3 regions of the Undibacterium sp. WLHG33 genome follow, and region 2 is predicted to be linked to each of the others. Evidence: predicted binding sites of a transcription regulator. Region 2 holds the regulator's gene; each other region holds the start of a gene.
What was found. Region 2 encodes HrcA, which represses chaperone genes, less so after heat shock. Its sites were predicted from a motif close to TTAGCACTCNNNNNNNNNGAGTGCTAA; they were not measured.

Region 1: a site for HrcA is predicted at 2,256-2,282, ahead of rpoH (RNA polymerase sigma factor RpoH). Genes of this name have one in related genera too.
Region 3: a site for HrcA is predicted at 6,361-6,387, ahead of groES (co-chaperone GroES). Genes of this name have one in related genera too.

Annotation. Positions count from the first base shown of each region.
Region 1 covers NZ_CP186697.1:2,323,146-2,333,033, reverse strand. The annotation lists gene ftsY (signal recognition particle-docking protein FtsY) at 1-397, shown strand, start outside; gene ACOTSW_RS10710 (cell division ATP-binding protein FtsE) at 424-1,098, shown strand; gene ACOTSW_RS10705 (cell division protein FtsX) at 1,134-2,048, shown strand; gene rpoH (RNA polymerase sigma factor RpoH) at 2,352-3,242, shown strand; gene ACOTSW_RS10695 (SCO family protein) at 3,440-4,021, opposite strand; gene cyoE (heme o synthase) at 4,018-4,902, opposite strand; gene ACOTSW_RS10685 (COX15/CtaA family protein) at 4,908-5,981, opposite strand; gene ACOTSW_RS10680 (SCO family protein) at 5,985-6,614, opposite strand; gene ACOTSW_RS10675 (SURF1 family protein) at 6,571-7,314, opposite strand; gene ACOTSW_RS10670 (twin transmembrane helix small protein) at 7,374-7,574, shown strand; gene ACOTSW_RS10665 (cytochrome c oxidase subunit 3) at 7,662-8,522, opposite strand; gene ACOTSW_RS10660 (DUF2970 domain-containing protein) at 8,562-8,777, opposite strand; gene ACOTSW_RS10655 (cytochrome c oxidase assembly protein) at 8,774-9,364, opposite strand; gene ACOTSW_RS10650 (cytochrome oxidase small assembly protein) at 9,378-9,485, opposite strand; gene ctaD (cytochrome c oxidase subunit I) at 9,535-9,888, opposite strand, start outside.
Region 2 covers NZ_CP186697.1:1,113,413-1,123,300, forward strand. The annotation lists gene lptE (LPS assembly lipoprotein LptE) at 1-319, opposite strand, end outside; gene leuS (leucine--tRNA ligase) at 343-2,970, opposite strand; gene ACOTSW_RS05090 (ExbD/TolR family protein) at 3,057-3,503, opposite strand; gene ACOTSW_RS05095 (MotA/TolQ/ExbB proton channel family protein) at 3,506-4,192, opposite strand; gene dapB (4-hydroxy-tetrahydrodipicolinate reductase) at 4,206-5,018, opposite strand; gene ACOTSW_RS05105 (outer membrane protein assembly factor BamE) at 5,030-5,569, opposite strand; gene fur (ferric iron uptake transcriptional regulator) at 5,646-6,077, shown strand; gene ACOTSW_RS05115 (response regulator) at 6,125-6,508, opposite strand; gene hrcA (heat-inducible transcriptional repressor HrcA) at 6,521-7,540, opposite strand; gene ACOTSW_RS05125 (HAD family hydrolase) at 7,585-8,271, opposite strand; gene ACOTSW_RS05130 (NAD kinase) at 8,346-9,239, shown strand; gene recN (DNA repair protein RecN) at 9,338-9,888, shown strand, end outside.
Region 3 covers NZ_CP186697.1:845,212-855,099, forward strand. The annotation lists gene ACOTSW_RS03880 (multicopper oxidase family protein) at 1-1,102, opposite strand, end outside; gene ACOTSW_RS03885 (TolC family protein) at 1,127-2,554, opposite strand; gene ACOTSW_RS03890 (hypothetical protein) at 2,669-3,070, opposite strand; gene ACOTSW_RS03895 (diguanylate cyclase) at 3,116-4,390, opposite strand; gene ACOTSW_RS03900 (ABC transporter substrate-binding protein) at 4,387-5,514, opposite strand; gene groES (co-chaperone GroES) at 6,647-6,937, shown strand; gene groL (chaperonin GroEL) at 6,988-8,637, shown strand; gene ACOTSW_RS03915 (OPT family oligopeptide transporter) at 9,051-9,888, shown strand, end outside.

The sequences.
Region 1 (9,888 bases), 1.2 Mb from region 2:
GGCATTTGACGCTGTTGCGTCTGCACGAGCACGCGGCACAGATGTCGTGATGGTCGATACCGCAGGGCGTTTGCCAACGCAATTGCATCTGATGGAAGAACTGAAAAAGATCAAACGTGTGATCGGTAAAGGTATGGAAGGCGCTCCGCAGGAAGTGCTGCTGATTATTGACGGCAACACAGGACAAAATGCGCTGGCGCAAGTACGGGCGTTTGACGATGCATTGCAACTGACCGGCTTGATCATCACCAAACTAGATGGCACGGCAAAAGGCGGGGTTCTGGCTGCGATTGCAAAGACACGCCCGATACCCGTCTATTTCATTGGCATCGGTGAGCAAATCGAAGATCTGCAACCATTCAACGCGCAGGAATTCGTCGACGCCTTGTTTAATTAAAATTAAAGACAGTCAGTGCAACGACCATGATCGAATTCGATAACGTCACTAAACAATATTCGCGTGATACCTACGCTTTACGTGATATCTCTCTGACCATACAGGATGGAGAACTCATTTTTCTGGCGGGGCCTTCCGGTGCCGGAAAATCGACTTTATTAAAGATGATCGCAGGCATAGAAAAACCGACCAGCGGTCATGTGATCGTCAATGGCCAGGACATCAGCAAGCTCAAAACCGGCAGCCTGCCGTATTTACGTCGTAAGCTCGGTCTGATTTTACAGGATCAGAAATTACTCACCGACCGCAGCGTTCTCGCCAACGTCATGCTGCCTCTGATTGTGACTGGCGCTGCCTCGGGTGAAGCAGAATCGCGCGCCTGCGTCGCACTGGAAAAAGTCGGCTTACTGGATAAAGCCAATGCCCTGCCGCTGGAACTCTCCGGCGGCGAGCAACAACGTGTTGCGATTGCGCGTGCAATCGTGAATCGCCCCAAAATCATTCTGGCCGACGAACCAACAGCGTTTCTGGACAGAGATAATGCGAATAAAGTGCTGAGCGCGCTGAAAGCATTCCAGAGTGCTGGCGTCACCTGTCTGATATCGAGTCACGACGAACAATTTCTGGATCAGGCCGACCGTGTGATCTATCTGAGCAATGGACAAATCTCGGACTCATGGACAACGGGCGCTGCCGCCTGACTTCCGTCTGCTATTACGCTTTCAAGGAAATACCTATGACCATCTGGTTTCGTGAACATCTGTTTGCACTGAAAAGCGCATTCACCCACTTGCGCGCCGGCACCGGAAATTTCATCTTCAATGTACTGGTGGTCGCCATCGCACTGGCGCTGCCGATTGCTGGTCTGACATTGATAGAAAATATCCGCCCGGTCTCTTCACAATTATCGATAGAGCCGGAAATCAGTATTTTTCTGACGACTGATACCGCGCGTGAAAATGCAACTGCATTGTCAATACCAATCAAGCGTCTTCTGAAAGAGAGCAACATCAGCGGCAAACTGAGCTTCACGCCTAAAGAAAAAGCACTGGCAGCGATGCAGGATGCTTCCAGTCTGGCAGAGGTGTTATCGACACTGGGCGGTAATCCCCTGCCGGATGCTTATGTGCTTTCGCTGTCAAATAACGATGCAGCAAAACTCGATAAACTGGTCGAGCAACTCCAGGCCTTGCCCGATGTTGAGGTGGTGCAGGTTGACTCAGCCTGGGTAAAACGACTGGCTGCACTCGTACAGATATTGCAGATAGGCTTGCTGTTTATGGCAACGACACTCGGAGTCGTCGTGATTGTGGTCGTGTTTAACGCGACCCGTCTGCAAGTCATTTCGCATCAGGCTGAAATTTCCGTGACCCGTTTATTAGGTGCGACCAACAGCTTTATTCATCGCCCCTACTATTACACTGGTGCGCTACTGGGTCTGCTGGCCGGTAGCCTGGCGCTGGCTGCCATCGCTGCCTCTCTGCAGCCATTGAATCAGGCCATTGCCGAATTTGCCAAACTGTATGCGTCCGAATTCCGGCTGGTACCGCTGGGGCTGATCCCCAGTCTGCTGCTGCTCGGTGTCAGCATGCTGCTGGGTCTGGCCGGTGCTTATCTCTCTGTCCGCCGGCAACTGGCACGAGCAAACTAAGCGTTATCCATCGTTATCTGCAACTTTCCCCGGAATCGCAGGTCTAATCAGTAAAGGTAAGCAAATTGAGAAGCTTGCTGGAATTAACCGGGAAAGTCAGCTGTATCACCAGCCCTGGTAAAAGCTTATTGATACAACAGGCTGCAGTCTGGAATTTCAGCTTTCTCACCTGGCCTCATCATATTAAAAAGATCATTTTCACGAGAATTAGCACTCTTCGCAAGAGAGTGCTAATATAGGGAAATAGTACGTTTGTTCAGAGTTATTTTTGCTCGGACCGCAGTATTTGAGAGGAACAACATAATGACTTCAAGACAACTTATTCCGGCATCAGACAGCACTGCGCTGGCCTTGGGCTTCAGCGGCACGCTGGGAAATATTGACGCCTATATTTCAGCCGTCAACCGTCTGCCTATGCTGACGCATGAAGAAGAAATCGACCTGGCGACACGCCTGCGTGACAACAATGATCTCGCAGCGGCGCAGCAGATGGTCATGTCACATCTGCGCCTGGTGGTATCGATCGCCCGCGGTTATCTTGGCTATGGCTTGCCACATGCTGATCTGATTCAGGAAGGTAATATCGGCCTGATGAAAGCAGTCAAGCGCTTTGACCCTGACCAGGGTGTGCGTCTGGTGTCGTATGCGATGCACTGGATTAAAGCTGAAATGCACGAGTACATTCTGAAAAACTGGCGTTTAGTCAAAGTCGCGACGACTAAAGCGCAACGCAAACTGTTTTTCAATCTGCGCAGCCACAAAGAAGGTCTGGAAACCATGTCGCCTAAGCAAATTGATGCGCTGGCGAAGACCCTCGATGTGAAACGCGAAGAAGTGATCGAAATGGAAATGCGTTTGTCTGGTCGCGATATCGCGCTGGATGCACCTACCGATGACGATGACGATAAATTCGCACCGATCGCTTATCTGAAAACGGAATCAGAAGAGCCTACGCAAATATTGGAATCGCGCCAGTATGACCGTTTGCAAAGCGAAGGACTGGAATCGGCGTTGTCAAAACTGGATGCCCGTTCACGCCACATTATCGAATCGCGCTGGTTGAAAAATGACGATGGTTCTGGTGCGACGCTGCACGAACTGGCAGATGAATACGGTGTTTCAGCCGAACGTATCCGTCAGATTGAAAGTGCGGCGCTGAAAAAAATGAAAGGTGCGCTGGTCAGCTTTTCCTGATCAGACCGCACATAAAAAAAGGCACTCTGCGGAGTGCCTTTTTTATTGTTTATTCCCTGAAAATATGAAAATCGGGGGAGTATCTGCCATTTTGCATCTAGCGTCATTGAAAACAAAGGGCACTAAAATATACTCCCCCCAGTATATTTAAGGCTCAGCAGGCCGTTTTATATGCCCGCGCCAGCTGTTCAGCAAAATTACTTCAGTAACAGCTTTAAATCATGCACGATAGGCTCCGCACCTTGTCCATGGCGTAGGAATAAACGGATACGGCCTTCGGTGTCAAAGACATAGCTACCTGCCGTATGATCCATGGTGTAACTGGTCGGCGTTTTTCCGGCAACCTTCTGGTAATAGACTTTGAAGTCTTTCGCCACTTTTGCCGTCGCGGCAGCGTCGCCATATAAACCCAGGAAGCGCGGGTCAAAGTTCGGCACATACGCCGCCATCAATGCCTGCGTATCGCGTTCTGGGTCTATCGTGACGAACAGCACCTGCACCTTATCTGCGTCCGGCCCGAGTTTCTGCATCACGTTCGCCATCTCCACCATCGTGGTTGGACAGACATCAGGACACTGGGTATAACCGAAGAACATGACCACCAGCTTACCGCGGAAATCTTTCAGTGTACGAGCCTTGCCATTGTGGTCGGTCAGGGCAAAATCCTTTGCGTAATCAAGCCCGGTGAGGTCGGTATTATTGAATTTCTCTCCGGATTTGCCGCAAGCCGCCAGCCCTGCGATCAGAATGCAGGCGAATATTTTTTTGAGTAAGCTCATAGTCGTATGTAGTGATCAACCAGCAGCGCCGCAAACAGCAGCGACAGGTAAATGATCGAATAAGCAAATGTTTTACGTGCAAGAATATCGTTGTAGTTGCGATAAATCTGCCACGCATACCAGAGGAAGATGGCCCCGAGAATGACGGCGCTAACCAGATAAATCAGACCGCTCATCTGCACGGCATAAGGCAGCATCGTCGTTGCGAATAAAGCAATCGTGTACAGCCAGATATGAAAGCGGGTAAATTCGGGGCCATGCGTCACCGGCAGCATAGGCAGACCTGAGCGCGCATAATCATCACGCCGGTACATCGCCAGTGCCCAGAAATGCGGTGGTGTCCAGACAAAAATGATCATCACCAGCAACCACGCTTGCATAGGCACATCGTTCGCTACCGCGGCCCAGCCAAGTGCTGGCGGCATCGCGCCGGATAAGCCGCCAATCACAATATTCTGCGGCGTCGCCGGTTTCAGAATAATGGTATAAATCACGGCATAACCGACAAAAGTCGTAAATGTAAGCCACATCGTCAGCGGATTGACCAGTGTGTACAGCACCCACATACCGGCACCGCCAATCACACCTGAAAACAGTAAGGTCTGCGATACGCTGATTTCACCGGCCGCAGTGGCGCGACGCGCGGTACGTGCCATGCGCGAATCGATTTCACGCTCCACCAGACAATTCACCGCAAAGGCGGCTCCCGCCAACAGCCAGATACCTATGGTCGCAGCAACCACGACGCGCCAGTCGGGTAAATCAGGCGTGGCCAGAAACATGCCGATGACGGCACAAAACACCGCCAGCTGTGTTACTCGCGGTTTGGTCAGCGCCCAGTATTGAGCAAAACGGTTGGAAGTCAGGCTTAATGTAGTCATATCAATCAGTATGTGGCAGCCAGTTTCGTCTGCCTGACCCGGTAGTTTAACATGGTCAGCAACAGCACTAAGACAGCCGCTCCGCCGTTATGTAATACCGCCAGCAACAAGGGCCAGGAAAAAAAGACCGTCGACACACCGATCGCGAATTGCGCGGCAATCGCCAGCATGAGTTGGAGCCCCAGACGCTCAACTCCCGGTGAGTGCATAGCACGCCACGCAACTGCAGCGACCACAAGCGCAACCAGCAGAGCAAAATTGCGGTGTACCCAATGAATAGCGACCAAAGCCGTAAATGGCAGATAATCGCCGCTCACAGTCTGCCCCAGTTGGCGCCACAAACTGAATCCGTGTTCAAAATCCATCGTCGGTATCACCGCACCATTACACAAGGGATAATCGTGGCAAGCCAAGGCTGCATAGTTAGTACTGACCCAGCCCCCCAAGGCAATCTGCATGAAGAGTAAGACTAGGGCAAGCATCGCGGGCCAGCGCAAGCCAGATACCTGCGCCGTCTGAATGACATGCGCCTGACTATGCTGCTCGAGCGACGCCGATAACAGCGCCAGTAAGCCCATCCCCAGTAGCAGATGCGTGGTCACGATCACGGGTTGCAGTTTTAACGTCACCGTCCACGCACCGAATGCCCCCTGCAGACAAACAAACACGAACAAAAAGCTGGACAGCCACGGCGAAACGCCGGTCACATGACGTCGCCACCACGCGAGAACAACCTGAGCGATGATCAGAACGCCGACACTCATCGCCAGATAACGGTGAATCATTTCTATCCAGGCTTTTTGCAAGGTCACCGGACCATGCGGCATCGCTGCCTCTGCAGCGCGGATATCGGCATGCGATTGCAAAGGATTTGCCTGACCATAGCAACCGGGCCAGTCAGGACAGCCGAGGCCGGAATCCGTCAGCCGGGTAAAAGCACCGAACATGATCAGTTCAAACGTCAGCGCCACAGTTACCGCAATCAGCTTGCGGTGTTTGTTGGTGTCCCGCGACCAGAATACGACCGACAAAGGCAAAATGGCGACACACAAACCTATCAGAGCAAGTTGTAAAAACATGAATCACCCTATCGCCGACGCACGCAACAGCTTGCTGATATCTTTTTTAATCTTGTTCGGATCGGCATTTTTCGGAAAACGCATCATCAGGTTTCCGAGCGGATCAATCATATAAATGTGTTCGCTGATCTGATTGCCATCTTCGGTCGGCAACCATTTTCTGAGCGCATCCGCATCGGCTTTCAGCACATGCATGCCATCGTATTCGCGCAGTAACAATGTATCGACAGGCTGCTCGTCAATGACTGCCCAGACCCGTTCGATTCGGTCCATTTCCTTGCCCTGAGCGAGTCTGAGTTGGCGCAAGTCATACAGCTTTTTCTGACATCCGGCGTCGCAGGAACCGCTGCTGATCGTCAGCATGATCCATTTACCGCGATACGCCGTCAAGCCGTTCTGTTTATCCGCCTTATCCGCATCCGTCGTACCGAGTAAGCGTGCATGCAGCTCCGGCATAGGATACTGACGCGGATCGAGTATCGTGCCGTAATTGGTTCGGCCTTCGGGCTTGATCACGTAGTAAGCGAGATAAGACGCTATCATCGGTGCGGCACAGACGGCCAGCACGATAAATAATTTCCAGCGTCCTTTAGTTTTTTGATTCTGCGTTTTTTGATTCTGCGTTTTTTCCACGACGTATTCCTGTCACTACAAAAAAAATCCCTGCCATCAATGACAAGGCATACCACTGAAAAGCATATCCTTTGTGTTTATCAATTCCCAGCGAAGCCGCAGGCCAGTCGCGTCGCAGATGGTCTTCCGATGGCGACGTCTGCTCAACAATCAAAGGATAAAATGCTAACCCGGTTTCCTTTTCAAGACTGGCGATCTCAAGATTCTGCAAAATCGCACCAGGCTTATACGGTTCTGGCTGCCCCAGCTGCATGACACGCTCCAGATGCTCTTTGACAATACCCTGAATTTCTATCGTACCTGACGGTGTGAGCAAGCGCGGCAACACGGTTCTGTCCTGCGGGTTGCGTGCCTGCCAGCCGCGTGCAACCAGTACATGCCGCCGGCTGCCCTCAAGCTTAAATGGCATCAATACATACATGCCTGCCCTGCCTTGCATGGGGCGATTATCCAGATACATAGGCCAGGTATCGAGAAACTGACCGCGTAACATCACCTTGCTGTAGGGCTGCAATTGCTCTTGCGGAGTATCGCTGCGCCATTGCTTGGCAGCGCCGTGCATGCGTTCCGCCATCGTTGCGGCAATCACTTCTTTTTCCGCAGCACGCCGGCTTTGCCACAGACCCAGATTCAGTCCGAGAACGACCACAGCCACGGTAGCAATAAAAGGTAATAGTCTGAATTGAAAAGAAACAGGCATGAAAAGCATTACAATAAGAAATTGATCAATCCGGCATCACACTTAGTCAAAGAATCAGTATGAAAATTCTCGTCGCCATTGCTTTTTTCCTCATCATCTTCAGCATGGGATCAGCATTAGTTTATCTGATGAAGGACAAAGGGCGCAGCAACCGCACTGTCAAAGCACTCGCGTTCCGTGTCGGCTTTTCCATCAGCTTATTTATCCTGATATTACTGGCCAATCATTTCGGGTTGATTCAACCAACCGGCATCAGATAATTCAGCGACAGCTTTACCGATAAAAAAGCCGCAACAAGTGTGCGGCTTTTTTATTTAAAAACGAATCAGCTCAGTCTGCTGCGCGAATCAGAGCCAGTAAACAACGACATACAAGCCCAGCCAGACCACGTCAACAAAGTGCCAGTACCATGCGGCACCTTCAAAAGCGAAATGCTGTTCAGGAGTGAAATGTCCTTTCAGGACGCGGAACAAAACTACCGACAACATGATCGCGCCCATCGTGACATGGAAACCGTGGAAGCCGGTCAGCATAAAGAAAGTCGAACCATAAATGCCGGAGGTCAGTTTCAGGTTCAGTTCGCTGTAAGCATGCATGTACTCATAGACCTGGAAGCCCATGAACACCGCACCCAGCAATATTGTGGCAGCCAGCCAGAATGCTGTTGTACCGCGATGACCTGCACGCAAGGCATGATGCGAGATCGTCAGTGTCACGCCGGAAGTCAGCAACAATGCAGTGTTGATCGTTGGGATAGGAAATGGTCCCATCGTTTTAAATGCTTCGACCGTACCGGCAGGGCCGGCATTCCCCCACTGCGCTGAAAAATCCGGCCATAATACTTTGTGATCCAGATCAGCCAGCCAAGGCATGGAAATACTGCGGGCATAAAACAGTGCGCCGAAAAAAGCAGCAAAAAACATAACTTCTGAAAAGATGAACCAGCTCATGCTCCAGCGGTAAGAGACATCAATCCGGGCGCTGTATTTACCGCTTTCGGATTCAGCGATCGCGTCACCAAACCAGTTATACAACACGACCAGCGTCAGAAAAACACCCGCAAAGTTAACGTACGAGCCCCAGCTTACCGCATTCACCCAGGCAGATGCGCCTATCATGGTCAGCAACAAGGAGGCTCCCGCCAAGACTGGCCACTTTGACGGTCCAGGCACGAAGTAATAAGGGGCTTTCGCGTTTGAAGTACTCATTTTCATCTCCCGATACATTTGAATGTACTACTCGAATTATTATTTTGCGACGACAGACTTGACGACCAGCACCAGCACAAAAATGAAGATCAGGGCGCCGATGATGCCCGCGATGATCACATGCACAGGATTCAGATGCGCAGCGTCCTGCTCGTAATCGTTTTTCTTACGGATACCCAGAAACGACCAGAACACCGCTTTCATCGTCGCCAGAAACGATACCTTGCGTTGCGTCGCCTGCTTCAGATCACTCATGTTTTTCCTTGTGTGCCAGAACTTGCTACCTTGCTCTTACCACCGACTTCAAAAAACGTATATGACAAGGTGATGGTTTTTACATCCTTCGGTAATGCCGGATCGATGTAAAACACCACTGGCATTTGTCGTGCCTCGTTCGCATTCAGCGTCTGCTGCTGAAAACAAAAACACTCCATCTTTTTAAAATAATTACTTGCCTGCTGAGGTGCGTAGCTCGGTATTGCCTGCGCGTCCATCTTGTAAGGCTGCTTGTTCACCACCTCATAAACAACTTGCGTCATTTCACCAGGATGCACCTTGATGCTGGCAACCGTAGGGCGGAAACGCCAGGGCCCTTGTGTGTTTGCATCAAACTCAACAGTAATTTCACGCGTTTTGTCGATTTGAGAATTGCTGACTTCCTTTAACGAAATATCTTTTGGCGTCAGGATATTCACACCGGTCAACTCACAAATCTGTTTGTAAATCGGTACCAATGCATAGCCAAAACCAAACATCATGACTGCGATCAGCAGCAGTTTGCCAAACATTCTGGCATTCAGCTGATGCGCTTCGGTCTTCGTGTATTCGTCTGATCCGGACATCAGGTATTCCGCTTCACCGCAATAAACCCTGCTTAACAAACACGCCGATAAAAAAGATCAACGCGACAGATAGCAGGATTAATGCAGTACGTAAGTTGTTAGGTTTGTTGTCGTTGTTCATTTTTATTCAGAGGTACCGGAAAATTATCCGGCACCTCTGCCTTTATTCATTATTTAACGACAGGAGGCTCTTCGAAGGTGTGGAACGGTGCCGGACTTGGCACTGTCCACTCCAGCCCTTCTGCACCCTCCCATGGTTTTGCTGGTGCAGCTTTTCCACCTCTGATCGAAGGAATCACGACTGCCAGAACGAAATACACCTGCATCAATCCGAAACCAAACGCGCCGACTGAAGCAACCGTATTCCAGTCCGTAAATTGCGCCGGATAATCAGCATAACGGCGTGGCATCCCGGCCAATCCCAGGAAATGCATAGGGAAGAAAGTGATGTTGAAGGTAATCAGCGACAACCAGAAATGAATCTGACCGCGTGTTTCGTTGTACATGAAGCCTGTCCATTTCGG
Region 2 (9,888 bases):
AACGGAAGTTATACAGCAGATTGTATTCACGTACCCGGCCCTGACTGTTCAAGGACAGAATCTGCTTTTCGCGGGTTTCGCTCAGCACATCGAGTATCACTTCCGCGTCTTTCGCGTCAGCGGTGATTTGCGTCTGTCCGTTCGCGCGTATCTGACGTTTTAACTCGCCCCCCAGCGACGATGCTTCCGGCAATCCTATGTAAATGCTTTTGAAAGGAAAGCTGACCGGTCCGCGCAAGGCAAAACCGCATGCAGACAAGCTCATCAGCATGACGACTGCGAGCAGCCATGTCAGTTGACGTGAAAAAACAGAACGCATGCGGATCACTCCTGTAACAAAAATTAAGCGACGATGTTGACCAGTTTACCCGGTACGACAATGATTTTCTTCGGCGCACCTTCGATGAAACGCTGCACGCTCTCGCTCGCCAGCGCGGTCGCTTCTATCGTGGCTTTATCTGCATCTTTACTGACCTTGATGCTGCCGCGCAGTTTGCCGTTCACCTGCACCATCAGTTCGATTTCATCCTGCACCAGTGCTGCTTCATCGACTTGCGGCCATGGTGCATCGATCAGCTCGCCGAGTTCGGCTGCGAAACCGAGTTCCTGCCACAACGCATGCGTGATGTGTGGGCAAACCGGATACAGGCCGCGCAACAAGACGCTGAACGCTTCACGCAATGCCGCTGCAGAGCCTTCTGCATCCGATTTGAAAGACTCTATCGTATTGAGCAATTTCATCGCACCGGATACCACGGTGTTGTATTGCAGACGATCGTAATCGGCATCGATCTGTTTCAGGGTCAGATGTACTTCACGGCGCAATACTTTGACATCCGCGGCATAGCTGGCTGGTGCAACAGCGCCGGCAGCAATCGTTTCTGACAATTTCAGTGCCGATGCCCACAGGCGACGCAGGTAACGCGAGGCACCTTCAACACCGCTGCTGCTCCAGGCAGCACTTTGATCCGGTGGGCCAGCAAACATCGTGAACAGACGCGCCGTATCTGCGCCAAACTGGGTGATGATGTCTTTCGGTTCGACCACGTTGTTTTTGGATTTCGACATTTTTTCTATGCCGCCCATTTGCACTGGCTGACCGTCAGATTTCAGGCTCGCCGATACCGGACGGCCTTTGTCATCGTGCTGAACTTCGATTTCATTCGGATAGAACCAGGTTTTCTTGCCGCTCTCGTCTTCGCGGTAGAACGATTCATTCAGCAACATGCCTTGCGTGAACAGATTTTTGAATGGCTCATCGATTTTCACCAAACCAAGGTCGCGCATGGCTTTGGTCCAGAAACGGGCGTACAGCAAATGCAAGACCGCATGCTCGACGCCGCCGATATACTGATCCATCGCCATCCAGTAGTCGTTGCGTTCATCGACCATCGTCGTCGCATCCGGGCAGGTATAGCGCATGAAATACCAGCTGGAATCGACGAAGGTATCCATCGTGTCAGTTTCACGCTGCGCTGGCTTACCGCATTTAGGGCAAGGCACATTCAAAAATTCTGCATGCGTTTTCAGCGGATTACCGGAACCGTCAGGAATACATTCGGTTGGCAATACCACAGGCAAATCTTCGTAAGGCACAGGTACATCACCACAGCATTCGCAATGAATGATAGGAATAGGCGTGCCCCAGTAACGTTGACGCGAAATACCCCAGTCGCGCAGACGCCAGGTGGTTTTTTTCTCGCCGACGCCTTTGGCGGAGAGATCAGCGGCGACAGCGTCCACCGCTGCCTTATAGTTCAGACCATCGTATTTGCCGGAATTAACGGTCACACATTTCTGTTTGTCACCATACCAGTCAGCCCATGCTTCAGTGGTAAAGCTTTCACCTTCAACAGCCACCACTTGTTTGATCGCAATACCGTATTTTTTGGCAAAAGCAAAATCACGTTCGTCATGCGCAGGTACGCCCATCACAGCGCCGTCACCGTAAGTCATCAGCACATAATTACCGACCCAGACTTCAACCTGTTCACCGGTCAGCGGATGCGTGACGAATAAGCCTGTTGGCAGACCTTCTTTTTCCTTGGTCGCCATTTCAGCTTCGGAAGTACCGCCGGCTTTACATTCTTCGATAAACGCTGCCAGTTTCGCATTATTTTTTGCAGCGACAGTCGCCAGCGGATGTTCCGCCGCCACGGCGCAGAACGTCACGCCCATGATGGTGTCAGGACGAGTCGTGAAGACATACATTTTGCCGTCTTGTACCAATGCGCCGGTGTCGTCTTTGATCTCGTGACTGAATGCAAAGCGCACGCCTTCGCTCTTGCCTATCCAGTTGCGCTGCATGGTGCGCACTTGTTCAGGCCAGCCATCAAGCGTATCAATACTGCTCAGCAATTCCTCGGCGTATTGGGTGATACCAAAGTAGTAACCGGGAATTTCACGCTTTTCCACCAAAGCGCCAGAGCGCCAGCCGCGACCATCAATCACCTGCTCATTCGCCAGCACGGTCTGATCAATCGGGTCCCAATTCACGACCTGCGTTTTTTTATAAGCAATGCCTTTTTCCAGCATCTTCAGAAACAGCCACTGGTTCCAGCGGTAGTAATCCGGATCGCAGGTCGCCACTTCACGCGACCAGTCGAACGCCAGCCCCAGCGGTTCCATCTGCGACTTCATGTCCTCGATATTCGCGTAGGTCCATTCTGCAGGTGATTTTTTATACGCAATCGCCGCATTTTCAGCTGGCAGACCAAATGCATCCCAGCCCATAGGCATCAACACGTTGTACCCCTTCATACGCAGCTGGCGCGCCAGCATATCGTTGATGGTGTAATTACGCACATGACCCATGTGCAGCTTACCGGAAGGGTAAGGCAGCATAGAGCAGGCATAATATTTACCTTTAGGGAAACGTGGATTGTTTTCTACCGCCTTATAGGCATCGATTTTTTTCCAGTGGGATTGCGCCGATTGTTCGACGTCGGAGGGCGTGTATTTTTCTTGCATGGCGTGACCAGAAGTAGATGCGGAAATGACTCAGAACCTTAGATTATAACTGGTTCAGGGGGGATATTGAGCAATGCTTGCGAGCATCAGGGTTTGGCGGCGTCAGCTTCCGTTACCGGTTGCATCACAAACGCAATTTTGTTCAGCCCCTGCGCCTGCGCCGCCGCCATCAGTTGCGCAATCACATCGTAACGGGTGGATTTGTCGGCGCGTAATTGCAGATCAGGTTGCGGCTGTTGCAAAGCTGCCTGCCGGAAGCGGGGCTCCAGCGCTGCCAGATCTGTGGCAACACCCTGCAGATAAATTATGCCTGCAGCATCAATGGCAATTTGCAGCGATTCCGGCTGTTGCTGACTGGCCTTCGCCGCAGCCTGTGGCAAATCCAGTTTGATCGCTGGTGTCATCAATGGTGCGGCAATGATGAAAATCACCAGCAACACCAGCATCACATCCACCATAGGAGTAACGTTGATGTCTGCCATGCTGTGCATCTGTGATCGTCCGGCTTTGTCATTAAACGAACCAAACGCCATGCTTACACCTGCTTGTCAGAATGTTGCGGATCGCTGCTGTGGCTGCAATGCGCATGCAGATCATGTGCAAAGCCATCAAGCTCTGCAAATGTAATGCGGTTAAAACGGTTGAAAACATTGTAAGCAAGCACTGCAGGAATGGCGACAATCAGCCCAAAGGCAGTCATGATGAGCGCTTCACCGACGGGTCCCGCAAGCTGATCTATCTGTATCGTGCCTGCGGACGATATCGTCGTCAGCGCGTGATAAATACCCCATACCGTACCGAGCAAGCCGACAAACGGCGCGGTGGAACCAACGGATGCCAGCACCGTCAGGCCATTTTCGAGACGACTTGTGGTTACCTGCAACTGCTGACGCAAAGCGCGTGTCAGCGCATCATTCAGACTGCTGTCAGCACTCAATGTTGATGCACGCTGAGCGGCATCCATTGCCGACATCGCCGCTACCGCCAGCGACAGATACACATGCTCTTTATCGCGTTGTTGTAACAATCTCTGCGCATCGGCGATGGTCGGCGCGAGCCAGAATGTCGGCAATACCGGCGCTGCCTGACGCACCCGCCAGAAAGACCAGGCTTTAGCAAAAATCAGCGCCCAGCTCAACAATGACATCAGCAGTAAAAGATAGGCAATAGCATGCCCGAACTGATCTGCCTGCTCCCAGTAATGCGCGATTGCAGCGTTCATTGCGATGGATGAGTTAGTGATTATTCAGCCCGAGCACGTCGTACATATCGAACAGACCGGTTGCCTTGTTGTTCAGGAAACGAGCCGCCCGCAAACTGCCGTGCGCATAGGTGACGCGACTGGAAGATTTGTGTGAAATCTCAACACGTTCCCCGATACCGGCGAACAGCACAGTGTGATCACCGACAATATCACCGCCACGTATCGTCGCAAAACCAATCGAAGACGGATCGCGTTCACCGGTCACACCTTCGCGTGCAAAAACACCAACCTCTTTCAGATCGCGACCGAGCGCGTCAGCAATCACCTCGCCCATTTTGAGCGCGGTACCAGAAGGTGCATCGACTTTATGCCGGTGATGCGCTTCAATGATTTCGATGTCGTAGCCTTCGGCGAAACTCCTGGCTGCCATTTCCAGCAGCTTCAGCGTCACATTGACACCAACACTCATATTCGGCGCAAAGACAATCGCGGTTCGTTTGCCCGCTGCTGCAATGGCTGCTTTACCCGCATCGTCAAAACCGGTCGTGCCGATAATCATTTTGATGCCGTGCGCGGCACAATACTCAAGGTGTTTCAGTGTCCCTTCGGGGCGGGTGAAATCAATCAGAAAGTCCGCGTCCGCCAAAGCCTTGGCCAGATCGGATTCAATCAGCACGCCGGCCGGTTTCCCCAGGAATGATCCGGCATCAGTCCCTATTGCCGGGGAACCGGCAACATCCAGTGCGCCAGCCAGCACCATATCATCTGAGTTGCTGATCGCTTCAATCAGCATCTTTCCCATGCGGCCGGAAGCACCCGCCACTGCTACTTTTAATGCGGTCATACTAGCTTTCTTTATTTTTTATCTTTTTTCTTCGGCGTGCCGTCGAGATCATTCAGCGACTCAACTTTGTCTAAGCCCAACGCCGACTCGGTGATCCTTGCCAGATATTCTTTTTCCGTTGGCAAACTACCGCCCTCAAATTTAGAGACAGTATTGTTTTTAAAATAAATCGTCACCTGGCTGACAACCTGCTCACCATTCGGCTTGGTCAGGCGGAAAGGATAGTCCCAGCGGTCTTCGTGAAACATATCGGTCAGTAAAGCGGTACCGAGCACAAAACGGACTTGCTCACGTGTCATACCTTCTTTGATCTGCGCCATCATTTCCTGAGAAACGAAGTTACCTTGCTGGACAGTAATACGATACGGAGAAATATAGCCCAGGAATTTGTTCACCCCGGTCGGAGCGTATACTTGCGTACCAGCTGTCGCTGGCACTGTTTTATCCGCCACCGGTGCTTTCGATGCACAGGCAGACAAACCCAGCACCAACGTCATACCTGCAAGCCGTATGGCTTTATCCTGAACAGATTTTGAAAACAACAATCGCATAGGTACCCTCAGTAATTGAGCAACATGCCCTGAAACCCGATATCATAAAGCAGATAGCCCTCTTTTGACCGAAAACATGACAAACAGCACCCCAAATCTGAAAGCCAGCGGACTGAAAGCAACCTTGCCTCGCCTGAAAATCCTTGAAATTTTCCAAAACAGTAAGGTCCGCCATCTGACTGCAGAAGATGTCTACAAGATACTGTTGAACGACAATATGGATGTCGGCCTGGCTACCGTCTACCGGGTATTGACGCAATTTGAACAGGCAGGACTGCTGCACCGGAATCATTTTGAAACCGGCAAAGCGATCTTTGAATTAAACGAAGGCTCGCACCATGATCATCTGGTCTGCCTCGATTGTGGACGCGTGGAGGAGTTTTTTGACGCTGAAATCGAAGAGCGTCAACACACCATTGCTCTGGAGCGCGGCTTTAAAATTGCCGAACACTCACTCGCGATCTATGGCAGTTGCACGAAAGAGAATTGCGAACACAAACACAATTAAGCCTCCATGACCTCATGTGATCATGTGAATAAGTCGGCGGTAACGGATTACTTTTTTATTTTTGCAGCGACACCGGCGACGGTATCAATGATTTTCTGCGCATTAAATGGCTTCAGGATAATGCCGTGTATGCCTGATTTCACGGCTTCCGACAGAACATCTTTATCGTGACTCGCTGTCACCAGCAATATCCTGGAATCCGGCAGCATGTCCTTGATTTTCGGCAACACATCGAGCCCGCTGACTTTGGGCATCACAACATCCAGCATAATCACATCCGGTCTCAGTTTGAGCGCCAGATCAAGTCCGGAGCCGCCATCCGTCGCCTCCCCTGCAACCGTGTATCCCTCGTTGCGCAACACGACACGTAACACCTCGCGGGTAATGTCGTTGTCATCAATAAGCAAAATTGAAATATTTTTATTTAACATCAGATGTCTCTTTTACTGACTCAAGGCGTTAGAAAGTAATTTCGCCGTGATATCGACTATCGGAATCACTCGCTCATATGCCATCCGCGTCGGACCGATCACCCCCAGAGTACCGACAATCTTGCCATTGACCTCATACGGTGCCGTAACAACGCTCATTTCATCCATGGGCAGTAATTGCGATTCGCCACCGATAAAAATCTGTACTCCGGTTGCCTTGCATGACACGTCCAGCAATTGCATCAGGCTGCTCTTTTGCTCAAACATATCAAACAGCTTACGCAGCGATGTCATGTTGGACGACAGATCCTGCACATTCAGCAAATTAGTCTTTCCTGAGATAACCATGTCATCGCTCTGTTCGGACAAGGCATCACTGCCCGCTTCCACGGCGGCCTGCATCAGCCTGGTCATATCTGTTTGCAACTGGCGCAATTCACTGTTAATGCCCAGTCGTGCATCTTCAAAAGCATGTCCGCTGAAGTTCTGATTCAGGTAACTCGCCGCCTGCGATAACTGCGCCGGGGTGTAATCCGTGTCCGTCAGAAGCAGGCGGTTATGCACTTCTCCGGTGGGAGCAACAACGACCAGCAAAATACGTTTTTCCGACAGACGCAGAAACTCGACCTGTTGAAAAATCGATTCAGTTTTCGGCGTCATGACGACACCGGCAAACTGCGACAACGACGACAATATCTGCGCGGCATTCGCAATGATTTTTTGTGGGGGTTGAGATAACAAACCCGATTGCAGACGCGACTCCAGCCCCAGTTCGCTGATTTCCTGCACCGTCAGTAATTTATCAACAAATACCCGGTAACCTTTAGGCGTAGGGACACGGCCTGCAGAGGTGTGCGGGCTGGCAACCAAGCCCATTTCTTCCAGATCTGCCATCACATTCCGGATCGTCGCCGGTGAAAGATCAAGGCCGGAAATTTTTGAAAGAGCACGCGAACCGACCGGCTGACCGTCAGCAATGTAGCGTTCTACGAGGGCTTTTAAAAGAGTTTGAGCGCGAGTATCTAGTAGCATCTATTCATTTTATGCGTTTGAAGCAAACCTGAACATAGAAAACTTCATAACCATTTTGTCAAATCATGTAAATTTTTAAATTCTGCGTCGGGCTCAATATGCTGATGGCGCTCGTCCGTCTTCTCCTGACCATGCCGGTTCATCCATGCACCGCGTAATCCGGCTTGTTGCGCACCCTGCACGTCCAGCAACAGGTCGTCGCCGACATACAAGGTTTCATGAGGCGCTGCACCCAGCGCTCCACAGGCAGCGAGAAAGATACGCGGGTCAGGTTTGGCGCAGCCAAACTCACGTGCCGCAATCGATGTACGGAAATGTGAAGCAAGACCAATTTCACGCAGATCAGCAAAGCCATTTGAGACCGAACCCAACAGAACCCGCTGCGACAATACCTTTAGCGCTGGAACAACATCATCATACAAACTGACCTGATTGCGGGCATCGGCAAATACCGCCATGGCCTGATCGGCCTTCGTGACAGGCACATCATGTTCTGCGAATATCTGACTCAGTAAGGTGTGTCGCAAAGCCCACAAGTCATATTGAAAACGGGGATCAGTCGGCACCAGTTTATTGCGCCGTTGCCGCATCGATTCGACGGAATAATTCCCTGCCACCGCAGGCACATGCTGCTGCATCCACTCATATAAACGCGTCTCCGCATGTTGAATCACCGGTGCAACCGGCCACAAGGTATCGTCCAGATCCAGTAATACAGCTTTAATTGTCATAAATAGCAGTCAGTTGATTCATTTCTACGCTAATTATGGTCTAATCTGACGAATCACGTCACCACTCTTTTTTTATGACTGTCATACCAAAAACGATTGCACTTGTTGGTAAATACAATGCGCCCGGCATCGCAGAATCCATGAGTGAACTCGCCAGCTTTCTTGACCGCGCCGGACATACGGTCGTGGTGGAAGCGGAAACAGCGCAATACATAGAATTGCCCGGTTTTCATGCGATGTCAGTTGCAGAGATAGGCAAACACGCGACTGCCGCCATCGTCGTCGGCGGTGACGGCACGATGCTGGGTATTGCACGCCAGCTTGCTGAATATAACGTTCCCTTAATAGGGATCAATCAGGGCAGGCTGGGTTTCATTACCGATATTCCGCTGGACCGCATGATTCCTGTGATTGCCGAAATGCTGAAAGGAAAATACGTCACCGAGCGCCGCAGCCTGTTGCAGGCCATAGTCGTGCGGGAAGATCATCAGATCTTCAGTGGACTTGCATTCAACGATATCGTGGTATCCCGCGGTACGGGTTCCGGCATGGTCGAACTCAGCGTCGAAGTCGATTCTCACTTTATGTATAACCAGCGCTCAGACGGGCTGATCGTGTCCACTCCGACCGGATCAACCGCCTACTCGCTCTCCGCAGGCGGGCCGCTGCTGCATCCCAGCCTGAGCGGTATCGTCATGGTGCCAATCGCACCACATGCTTTATCGAACCGCCCTATCGTGCTGCCGGAAAGCAGCGAAATCGTGATCGAAATCGTTGCCGGTCGCGATATCAGCGTCAACTTTGACATGCAAACCTTTGCCAGCCTGTTGCGCCAGGATCGCATCATCGTCAAACGCTCCAACCACACGGTCACTTTCCTGCATCCGCACGACTGGAATTATTACCATACGCTGCGGGAAAAACTGCACTGGAATGAATACCCTACCGTCGAAGGTGCTCTGAATTAACGACAGACGCGGCCTGCCGGCAGTAGCACGTTCTTACCGTAGTTATTGCTAAAATATCTCAGTCTGCTCTTTCCATTTTATTTACTACTTCTGCTCTTATGCTGCGTACGCTTGCCATTCGCGATTTTGTCATTGTTGATACTCTTGAGCTGGAATTTTCCTCTGGCTTCAGTGTCCTGACGGGTGAAACCGGCGCTGGAAAATCGATATTAATCGATGCTCTGACACTGGCACTGGGTGGCCGTGGTGACGCCAGTATGGTGCGCGAATCCGCCGCCAGGGCAGATATCAGCGCCGAATTTTCTATCACGGAACACATCCAGCAATGGCTGCTGGAAAACGAATTCAGCGATCCTGAGCAACAGTTGATTCTGCGCCGCACGATCGACAACGCAGGGCGCTCGAAAGCCTGGATCAACGGCATCACCGCCACCGCAACGCAATTACGTGAACTGGGGGATCTGCTGGTCGATATTCATGGTCAACACGCGCATCAGTCTTTACTCAAAGCGGAAGCACAACGCTCACTACTGGACATGCAGGGCGGCTTACAAGAGCGCGCCGCAGAAGTCGCCGCTCGTTATAAAGCTTGGCGTAATCTGAGCCGGCAACGCGAAGAATTTGAAACCAATGCCAAGAATGTTTTACA
Region 3 (9,888 bases), 270 kb from region 2:
TATCTGCCATACCTTTATCACCCATCGTCATGTAAGCGGGAATCAAGCGACTGATTTTATCGGCGACATCTTTATGATCAACACCGATCATGCTCGGCACGCTATGTCCCATCGCATTCATGGTGTGATGGCTTTTATGGCAGTGTAATGCCCAGTCGCCCTCTTCATCCGCAATGAATTCGATCTGGCGCATTTGCCCGACACCGATATCGGTCGTCACTTCCGGCCAGCGTGCAGTTTTGGGAATCGGGCCGCCATCGGTACCGGTCACCATAAATTCATGGCCGTGAATGTGTATCGGATGATTCGTCATTGTCAGATTACCGACACGGATTCTGACTCTGTCATTTTTACGAACATTCAGTGTGTCGATACCAGGAAAGACACGACTATTCCACGACCACAAATTAAATTCCGTCATGGTCATGATATTAGGCAGGGAAGCCCCCGGTTCGACGTCATAGGCGTTCAGCAAAAAAACAAAATCCCTGTCCACCTCGGCGATCAGCGGATGTTTATTTTTGGGATGCGTGATCCACGACCCCATCATACCCATGGCCATCTGCGTCATTTCATCCGCATGCGGGTGATACATGAATGTGCCGGGACGACGCGCGACAAATTCATACACAAAGGTTTTGCCGGGTTGAATGGCGGGCTGCGTCAGGCCGGTAACACCATCCATACCGTTCGGTAAACGCTGTCCGTGCCAATGCACACTGGTGTGTTCCGGCAAGCGGTTGGTGACAAAAATACGGACACGATCCCCTTCCACCACCTCTATTGTCGGGCCAGGACTTTGTCCGTTATACCCCCACAAATGTGCTTTCATCCCGGGTGCCATTTCGCGCACAACAGGCTCGGCGACCAGATGAAATTCCTTCACCCCATTTTTCATCCGCCACGGCAGCGTCCAGCCGTTCAGCGTCACAACAGGATTGTACGGACGACCATTTGCAGGTACTAAAGGCGGCATGGTATCCGGGCTGGTTTGGGTCGCAATTTCCGGTAATGCAGCTAATGCGACCTTGCTTACCGCGCTGGCGGCCAGCGCACCGCCGGCGATACCGGCAACTTTGAAAAAGTTTCTTCTTGAGTTCATTGTTATTCCTTCCCTGTCCCTTGATCAGTGTGTGCTGGCTGATTCATTGATAATGCCGGCAGCAGTCACGCTGAAACGTTCCGGACGGCCTATCATGGATGCCTGCAAAGCCACGTCTGCGAGCCAAAATTGCTGTTCTGCGTTAATCGCTGCAATCACGCTGCTGATCTGCTCCCGGCTATCAGCCAACAAATCAAAAACACTGATGAACATGCCGTTGTAACGGAGCTGATTTTCCTGAGAAATACGTTTGCGCAAAGGCAGAATTTCATGTTGATAGTGATAGGCAATATCGTAACTGGTGCGATATGCCGAATAACTTTCACGCAACTCGGATGCGGCATTGCGCAGTGTATTTTCCAGGCGATAACTGGCGGCCAGCGTCGTGGCATTCATCGCATCACGGCGCAATTGTCCGCTGTCGAACACAGGCAGACGCACACCGATTTCCACGCCTCGTTTTACATCACTGGTTTTGCCGGCATTATCAAAAATAGTATTGCGCTTCACCGAGAGTTCGATATCCGTCATGCTGGTCGCCAGCGTCAAACCTTGCTGCTTTGCAGCGGTATCCAGTAAGGCTTGCGCCATACGGACATCGATGCGACTTTCATTCGCGACTGCCGTCACTTTCTCTGCCGGATACGCTGCCGCAGGCAAATCAGGCAGACGCTCGGGCAAACGCAAATGTACCTGCTGATCGCTTGTCAGCCCCAGCAAGCGCACCAATCCCTCGCGAGCCGCCGTATTGCTATGGCGCGCAGCCGCCAGTTGCGCAACGGCATCTGCATAGAAAGCGCGCTGTCTGGCGGCTTGCAACTGATTGAAGTTACCTGCGCTGCGCATACGTTGCGCCAGCTCTGCACTGGCTTCAGCCGCTTCGCTGACTTGCGTTGCATAATTTAATATCTGCTGTGCGGCGACTGCCTTTACCCACGCGGCCCGCACCTGTGTGATGCGGTCAATCAGCTCATTACTGAATTGCCATTGCGCTGCCTCCAGTTTGCTTTGGGCGATCGCATTTCTGCGCGGTAAAGTCAGCACATCCAGCAAGCCAACACTGATGGTGCGTGCGATCTCAAACTCATCGGCAAAACGGCTGCGCTCAAAACTGAACAGCGGATTGGCAATACGCCCTTGTTGCGCTGCATTCGCTCCGTATGCCCAGTATTGTGCGAGCATGGCCTGAAATGCCGGACTATTCGTCAGCGCAATCTGCACAGCATCGTTTTGTGAAACAGGTTCCTGCAGCAAGCGATCAGCAATCGCCTGCAGTTCTCTTCTTTGTTCCTGCGTGAAGGCCGGTTTCAGCGATGCCTGCGTGAACGCAGAAAACTGCTGATTGATACCGGCAATCGATTTTTCCGGCTCAAAACCGGTACAGCCTGCCAGCAACATGGCTGACGCCAATGGAAGTAAAACACCAAAAGAAATAGGTAAAGGTGGTGACATGTCGTCCTCGTCAAAATCCGATCTGACCTGATCATCTCAGGTATGGTTGAACTCTGCGCAGCCATCGCTGAAGTTACTCAGCGGCGCAGCAAGCGACCGCGCGGCATACGCAATTTAAACTGAGAATTTTTTTGGAGGACGTTCCAGCGCGCGCGCAGGCGCCGAAGAGAAAGCGTGAAAATCCATCGGATACACCGTGACAGTCGCAGGTAAAAACCACTGAGCTGGCTGCTGCAACAACAAGGCGATGAGGATGCAGCAAGGCGATGCACCTTTGCAATGATTCTGCAGATCCGGCTTAACCACGTGCGCATCCCGAGCAGAGACTTGCTTGTCTTGCTGCATGGTGTCGCAATGTTCATGCGCACTGACGGTATTGTTGGTATCCGTACCCGACGCTACCTGCGGTATGTTGTCATGCACAAATGCCCACCAGCCAGTGCTTGCGAAGCCTTGCAGAGGCAGCAACACCAGCATCAGACAGATCAGCAGAAAACGCGGGGAATACGATTGCATGAACCGGAACTTACCATAATTCAGCCAGTGCGGCCATCGCCGGCATCAAAGCGTGTCCACTTCCTGGCTGGTACTGCCACTTGCCGGTTGAATCTGATTGCGCCCCAGTGATTTCGATAAATACAAACACTGATCCGCCCGCTGGACCAGCGTCTCTATCGTGTCGTCAGCGACGCGTTCCGCAACACCGAAACTGGCAGTCACATTCAGACGCTGTCCATCGGGCAGTGTCACTTTCAGATCCCGCTCAACGTTGACCCGCATCCGCTCCGCCGCTTCAATCGCAGCCGGGAGCGGCGTTTCCGGTAAAACGATCAGAAATTCTTCACCACCGTAACGTACCAGCCAGTCGATTTCTGCTCTTAATTCCCGCTGCAAAGACTCGACAAAAGCGATCAGCACGTCGTCGCCCACACCATGACCGTGCTGATCATTCACCGACTTAAAATAATCAATATCGCAAAACACCACGGACAAATCGCGCTCGTAGCGTATCGCCCTGTGCATTTCACCGGGCATGCGTTCATGGAAAAACAAACGGTTATAACAACCCGTGAGGACATCGGTGATCGACAGTTTCTTTAAGCGGTCCATTGCCTGTTGCAATTGCACGGTGCGTTCGGAAACCAGCGCATCCTGATGCTCGATGTGCTTTTGCAATCTGTCCTGCATCGTGCGGAAACCGTCAACCACCAGATCAATCTCGTTATAAACATGACGCGGACCAAGATCCAGTTCAAGGCGGGTCGCAATTTTATTGGCTTGCAGATTATTGACAAAATCGGCCAGTTGCCGCATCGGACGCTCAAGATCGCGTCGCAATATCGTATACACAGCGGCAAAAATAAAGACTGAGAGCAGTATCACTTCCGTCAGAACGATCAGAAAACTGCGCATCAACTCCTGGCGCAGCACGCTGCGGTCAACCATCAGCTCCATGGTTCCGATACGGCTGCCCTTGCCGTCGGGTGCCGGAATGTCAAACGTCAGATGCTCATCAGCACGCGCATTGCCGCCGTTGCCACCGACGAATTGCTGGCCGGTGCTGGCTTTGATGACAACATAAGCAATATTCGTGTTTTTCGTCAGCAGAGAAATCTGTTTTTGTATAGCCTGCAATTCGATATCCCAGATCGCGAGCGACAACATAGGCAGATGCGTATTGGCCACATCTCTGATGGTCATATCAAAGTTACGCTCGATCGCCCGGTAGTTCAGATAAGCCTGCAGGCTGCTGAAAAGCACAATACACAGAATGACCCATTTAAAGACTCGTCTCAGCAACAAGCTGGCAATGGGTTGTGACAATCGGGGTTTCATCGACGTTTTTCGACCTGCGTTAAGATCTGACGGAAATTAAATTCATATTTACGTAACTTCGGATTCAGTACTTTACTGAATTTTCGGAAATCCACCTGATCGAAATTCAGCTGACCAAAGTGACGCTGGAATCTGCGTGCATCTTCCTTACTGAAAAGAATAAACATCGAGCGGTCCAGCTCCAGACCTTCCTCTTTGAAATCTTTACCATGATGATAGTCATACAGCATCACCAGGCCAAATGCACCGGCAATGAAATGCCCGCCAGCCAGCGCAGTCAGACTACCGGATTCCAGCGCAGCCAGTGCCTCGGATGACGTATTGACGCCGCTGAAACAAGCATCTTTTCCCGGTTCACCGCCTTGTTTTTTCCAGCTGTCCATCGCGCCGAATGCCATCAGATCATTACCGGCCCAGATCAGCCTCGCCTGCGGGTGGCGCTTGAACAGCCATTCGCTTTGCTCCTGCGCTTTGGCGCGACTCCATTCGGCATACACTTCCTGATCAATGACAACATCTTTCGCTTCCGCCACCGCGCGGCGCATGCCCTCGTTACGCTTCAGCGAAGCGGGTGTGGAACGGTCGCCAGCAATCGCTAACATGTGTAAACGCCCGTCTGCTGCCTTCATGTGATGTTGTAAGCCGTGCTGAATCAGTGCCTGTGCTGTCAGGTAACCGGCATCTTCGGCGCGTGGTTCCAGAGACCCCAGCCATCCTTTGAAATGCTGGCGCGGCTCGGTGGCGAGCAGACGCTCACTTTGTTCACGCAAACCACTGAAAGCCAGAAATGTCTTGATGTTTGCCGCATCCAGGATGCGAATGACTTCAAATCCCACCGCATGGTCATTCGACAGTATCACATAGTCCGGCCGGTCTTTCGGCGCGCGGGCAGCCAGTTGTTTTGCCTGTGTCAGCGTATTCAGGTGATTGCGGTTGGCATATAACACCTCCAGTCTGACATTCAGATCTTTCGCGGCTGCCGCCATGCTATTGCTGGACGTCAGCCAGTAGACCTCATCCGGCTTTCCGGGGTTCAGAAACACCACCGACATTGCCATTGCTGCGCCAGGCAAGACCAACGTCACAGTGAGTCCGACTGCCATTAAATACCGACGCCACCGCATAAAACCCACCTATACGAATGCAGGTATGCATACTCTGCATTGATGAATACACATCAGCGATTACTGACGCTGAACAGACAACACCTTCAGCACGCGAAGCACCACCCTCCGATGCCCCATCATCCGCCGCATGTTAAGCCAGCGCTGCGATGCACGTCCCTCAGAACAAACAGCATGCTGTGCGATACAAAAGCCCGACATTATCAGACTTCTTGCGCATAATTGCAGCAGATTATTTCTGTCTCAGACAGAGCTCGTCCTGCAGCAAAAGAAAGCACGCTGCAAACGAGCAAAAGCCAGACCCCATCCTCGATCAAAATATAGAAAAATGATAAACATGCGGACAGCATGTCAGCTTCAGGCCGCGTCAGCTCAACGGACATGCGGAGACGGTAAAGTCATGCGTTTCATTACAGCACCAGCCGCACACAACAAGTCTCAGTCCGTCAACATACCGTCAGGATTCAGCGAAATTCACATACTCCCCCATATTTTTAGAAAAACACCGTCAATCCCTGCGAAAACACTGAGCTTGTAAACATACACCGGGGAGTATATTTTCCGGGTATTCAGGACATAAAACGAGCTGAGACTTCATTTATCACAGCCCGCACTACATCACGCTGAAAAAACACGGTCATCGGATTATTTTCAAGAAGGCAATGGATGTCTGTCACAAGCTGGCAGCAAGTGTTTCATCTCGCCTCAGCTTACTTAAAAAATATCGGCACCGGCGTCGCTGATTGTTCATATATTCCCGACAGGCAATACTAAGCCTCTGATTTTTAAAATAAAAATGCTTTTTTTAAGGTTCTTTCTTGAAAAACACCCGACTCATCCATACAATTAGCACTCCACACAAGAGAGTGCTAACAATGTTAAAATCGACTGGTTTCAGCATTGCAGGCATCCCAGCCACTGATGGCGTGCTGGCTCTTGTGCAGCACATGTTTGTGCGAAGTAAGGGCTTGAAAGTGGCGAACACTGACACCATCTACTGCGCACATTTTTGTTTGTTTGCTGATGGGACTTGCACATAACCAGGTCATGCTTCAATGCAAATCAGTCTGTGTTTGTGATAAGCCCGTTTTACTTCGGTAGTTTTACTTTCGTCATTATTTTAGGAGTTAATATGAATCTTCGTCCCCTGCACGATCGCATTATCGTCAAACGTCTGGATCAAGAAACAAAAACTGCATCCGGCATCGTTCTGCCAGACGCAGCAGCTGAGAAACCAGACCAAGGTGAAGTATTAGCCGTTGGCGCTGGCAAGCAGTTGGATAACGGTTCGGTACGCGCACTGGAAGTGAAAGTCGGCGACCGCGTTTTGTTCGGTAAATACTCTGGTCAGGCTGTTAAAGTTGACGGCAACGAAGTGCTGGTCATGCGTGAAGAAGATATCTTCGCGATCGTACAGAAGTAATTCCTTCCCCGTAGCACTAAAGAAATCCACAAGATTCTGGAGAAAATAACATGGCAGCTAAACAAGTAATTTTTGGCGATGACGCACGTGCGAAAATCGTTAATGGCGTAAATACTCTGGCAAATGCAGTAAAAGTCACTCTGGGCCCTAAAGGCCGTAACGTTGTTCTGGAACGCTCTTTCGGCGCGCCTACAGTAACTAAAGACGGCGTTTCTGTTGCGAAAGAAATCGAACTGAAAGACAAACTGGAAAACATGGGCGCGCAGCTCGTGAAAGAAGTTGCTTCCAAAACGTCTGACAACGCTGGTGACGGTACAACAACAGCAACCGTATTGGCTCAAGCGATCGTTCGCGAAGGCTTCAAATATGTTGCAGCTGGCTACAACCCAACTGATCTGAAACGCGGTATCGACAAAGCTGTGACTGCGCTGGTTGCAGAAGTCAAAACTCTGTCCCGCCCAACGACAACCAACAAAGAAATCGCTCAGGTTGGTTCTATCTCTGCGAACTCTGATGCAGACATCGGCGACATCATTGCTAACGCAATGGACAAAGTCGGTAAAGAAGGCGTGATCACTGTTGAGGATGGTAAATCCCTCAACAACGAACTCGATATCGTTGAAGGTATGCAGTTTGACCGTGGCTACCTGTCACCTTACTTCATCAACAACCCAGAAAAACAATCCGTTGTTCTGGAAAATCCATTCATCCTGCTGTTCGATAAAAAAATCTCGAACATCCGCGATCTGCTGCCAGTACTGGAGCAAGTTGCTAAGTCCGGCCGTCCACTGCTGATCATCGCTGAAGACGTCGATGGCGAAGCACTGGCAACTCTAGTGGTCAACAATATCCGTGGCATCCTGAAAACAGCGGCTGTTAAAGCACCTGGCTTCGGTGATCGTCGTAAAGCGATGCTGGAAGATATCGCGATTCTGACTGGCGGTAACGTGATCGCTGAAGAAGTTGGTCTGACACTGGAAAAAGCAACTCTGACAGATCTGGGTCAGGCTAAACGTGTAGAAATCGGTAAAGAAAACACCACCGTGATCGACGGCGCTGGTCAGGCTATCAATATCGAAGCACGCGTTAAACAAATCCGCGCACAAATCGAAGAAGCCACTTCTGACTACGACCGTGAAAAACTGCAAGAGCGCGTTGCCAAACTGGCAGGCGGCGTTGCAGTGATCAAAGTTGGTGCTGCAACTGAAGTTGAAATGAAAGAGAAAAAAGCGCGCGTTGAAGATGCTCTGCATGCAACCCGTGCTGCGGTTGAAGAAGGCGTTGTTCCTGGCGGTGGCGTTGCTCTGTTGCGCGCTCGTGCAGCGGCAGGCGTGATCAAAGGTGACAACCATGATCAGGACGCAGGTATCAAGCTGGTATTGAAAGCAATCGAAGCACCATTGCGTGAAATCGTGGCAAATGCCGGTGGCGAACCATCTGTTGTGGTCAACGCGATCATCAATGGCTCTGGCAACTACGGTTTCAATGCGGCTAATGACACCTACGGTGACATGATCGAAATGGGTATTCTGGATCCAGCAAAAGTAACACGCTCCGCATTGCAAAATGCAGCGTCTGTTGCTGGCCTGATCCTGACTACCGATGCTCTGGTTGCTGAACTGGCAGAAGACAAGCCAGCTGCTGGTATGGGCGACATGGGCGGTATGGGCGGCATGGGCGGTATGGGCGGCATGATGTAATACTGCTTGCTGCTCAGTTTGAGCTGCACACTGAAAAGCCCTGCAAGCATTTTGCAGGGCTTTTTTACATTTCAGCGCTGTCTTTTCCACAGCTTCCTCACCATGCGTAACGCAAGCGGAAGCTGAATTATGTTATTGATTTCTTCCCGCTCCCCTCTTCATCAGCCCTGTTCTGTCATGGTTTACGTCCTGCTCTGACGCCTGCGTGGCACAGTGCTGTAACTGCACCGCCAAAGAACAGAGATATTTATCATCACATATCTTGACAGCAGGATTGATGACTCAGATACTGCGAAATCTGAAAAATTATTTTCATTATTTCGACATCAGCGCCGATTAATCCGGCAGATACTGCCGCCTCTGATTTGTACGCTGATGTGCTTAGTATCCAATTTCCTCATCCCGGAGACACAATGGCGTTGCAGCAATTATCTGAAGAGCAGATACGCACCTGGACCCGCGCTCAGAAAGACGAGTGGTGGTTCAACAATATTTATCGCGGTGATATGCCGCAGCTGACGGTCCGTTCAGCACTGACAGGCTTTTTATTGGGTGGCATTCTGGCGGCAACAGCGCTGTATATCGCAGCGAAATCCGGTGTGAATATCGGCGTCGGTCTGACGTCCGTGATTCTGGCCTTTGCGCTGTTCCGGATTCTGTCCAAAACCGGTTTCGCCAGAGACTTTACCGTTCTCGAAAATAACTGTGCGCAATCAATCGCTACTGCCGCCGGTTATATGACCATGCCTATGGTGGCACCGATTACTGCGTACATGCTGGTGACAGGGAAAATTATTCCGTGGTGGCACATGATGATCTGGATGGTGGTCTGTTCGGTACTGGGTGTACTCGTCGCTTTTCCATTGAAACGCCGCTTCATTAACGAAGATCAGTTGCCGTTCCCGGAAGGCCGTGCCTGCGGCGTGGTGCTCGACACTTTATATTCCGGCGACGGTAAGGAAGGCATGCGTCAGGCAAAACTGCTGGGACTGACAACATTGTTTGCCGGTGCATATCAGTTTCTTATCAGCGATGGCTGGATGCGACTGCTGCAATTCAAGCTGCTGCAAATGGACAAATGGGCGGGCATGAAAGAAGCCTGGCATTTGCAGGAAAGGTTTGACGAATACTATTACATGGCGGCGGTGAAATTTGATTTGTGGATACCCAAAATTCTGGGCATCGATTTCCGCACCCTGGGCCTGCGCTTTACCGTCGATGCGGCCATGTTCGGCGTCGGTGGTCTGATGG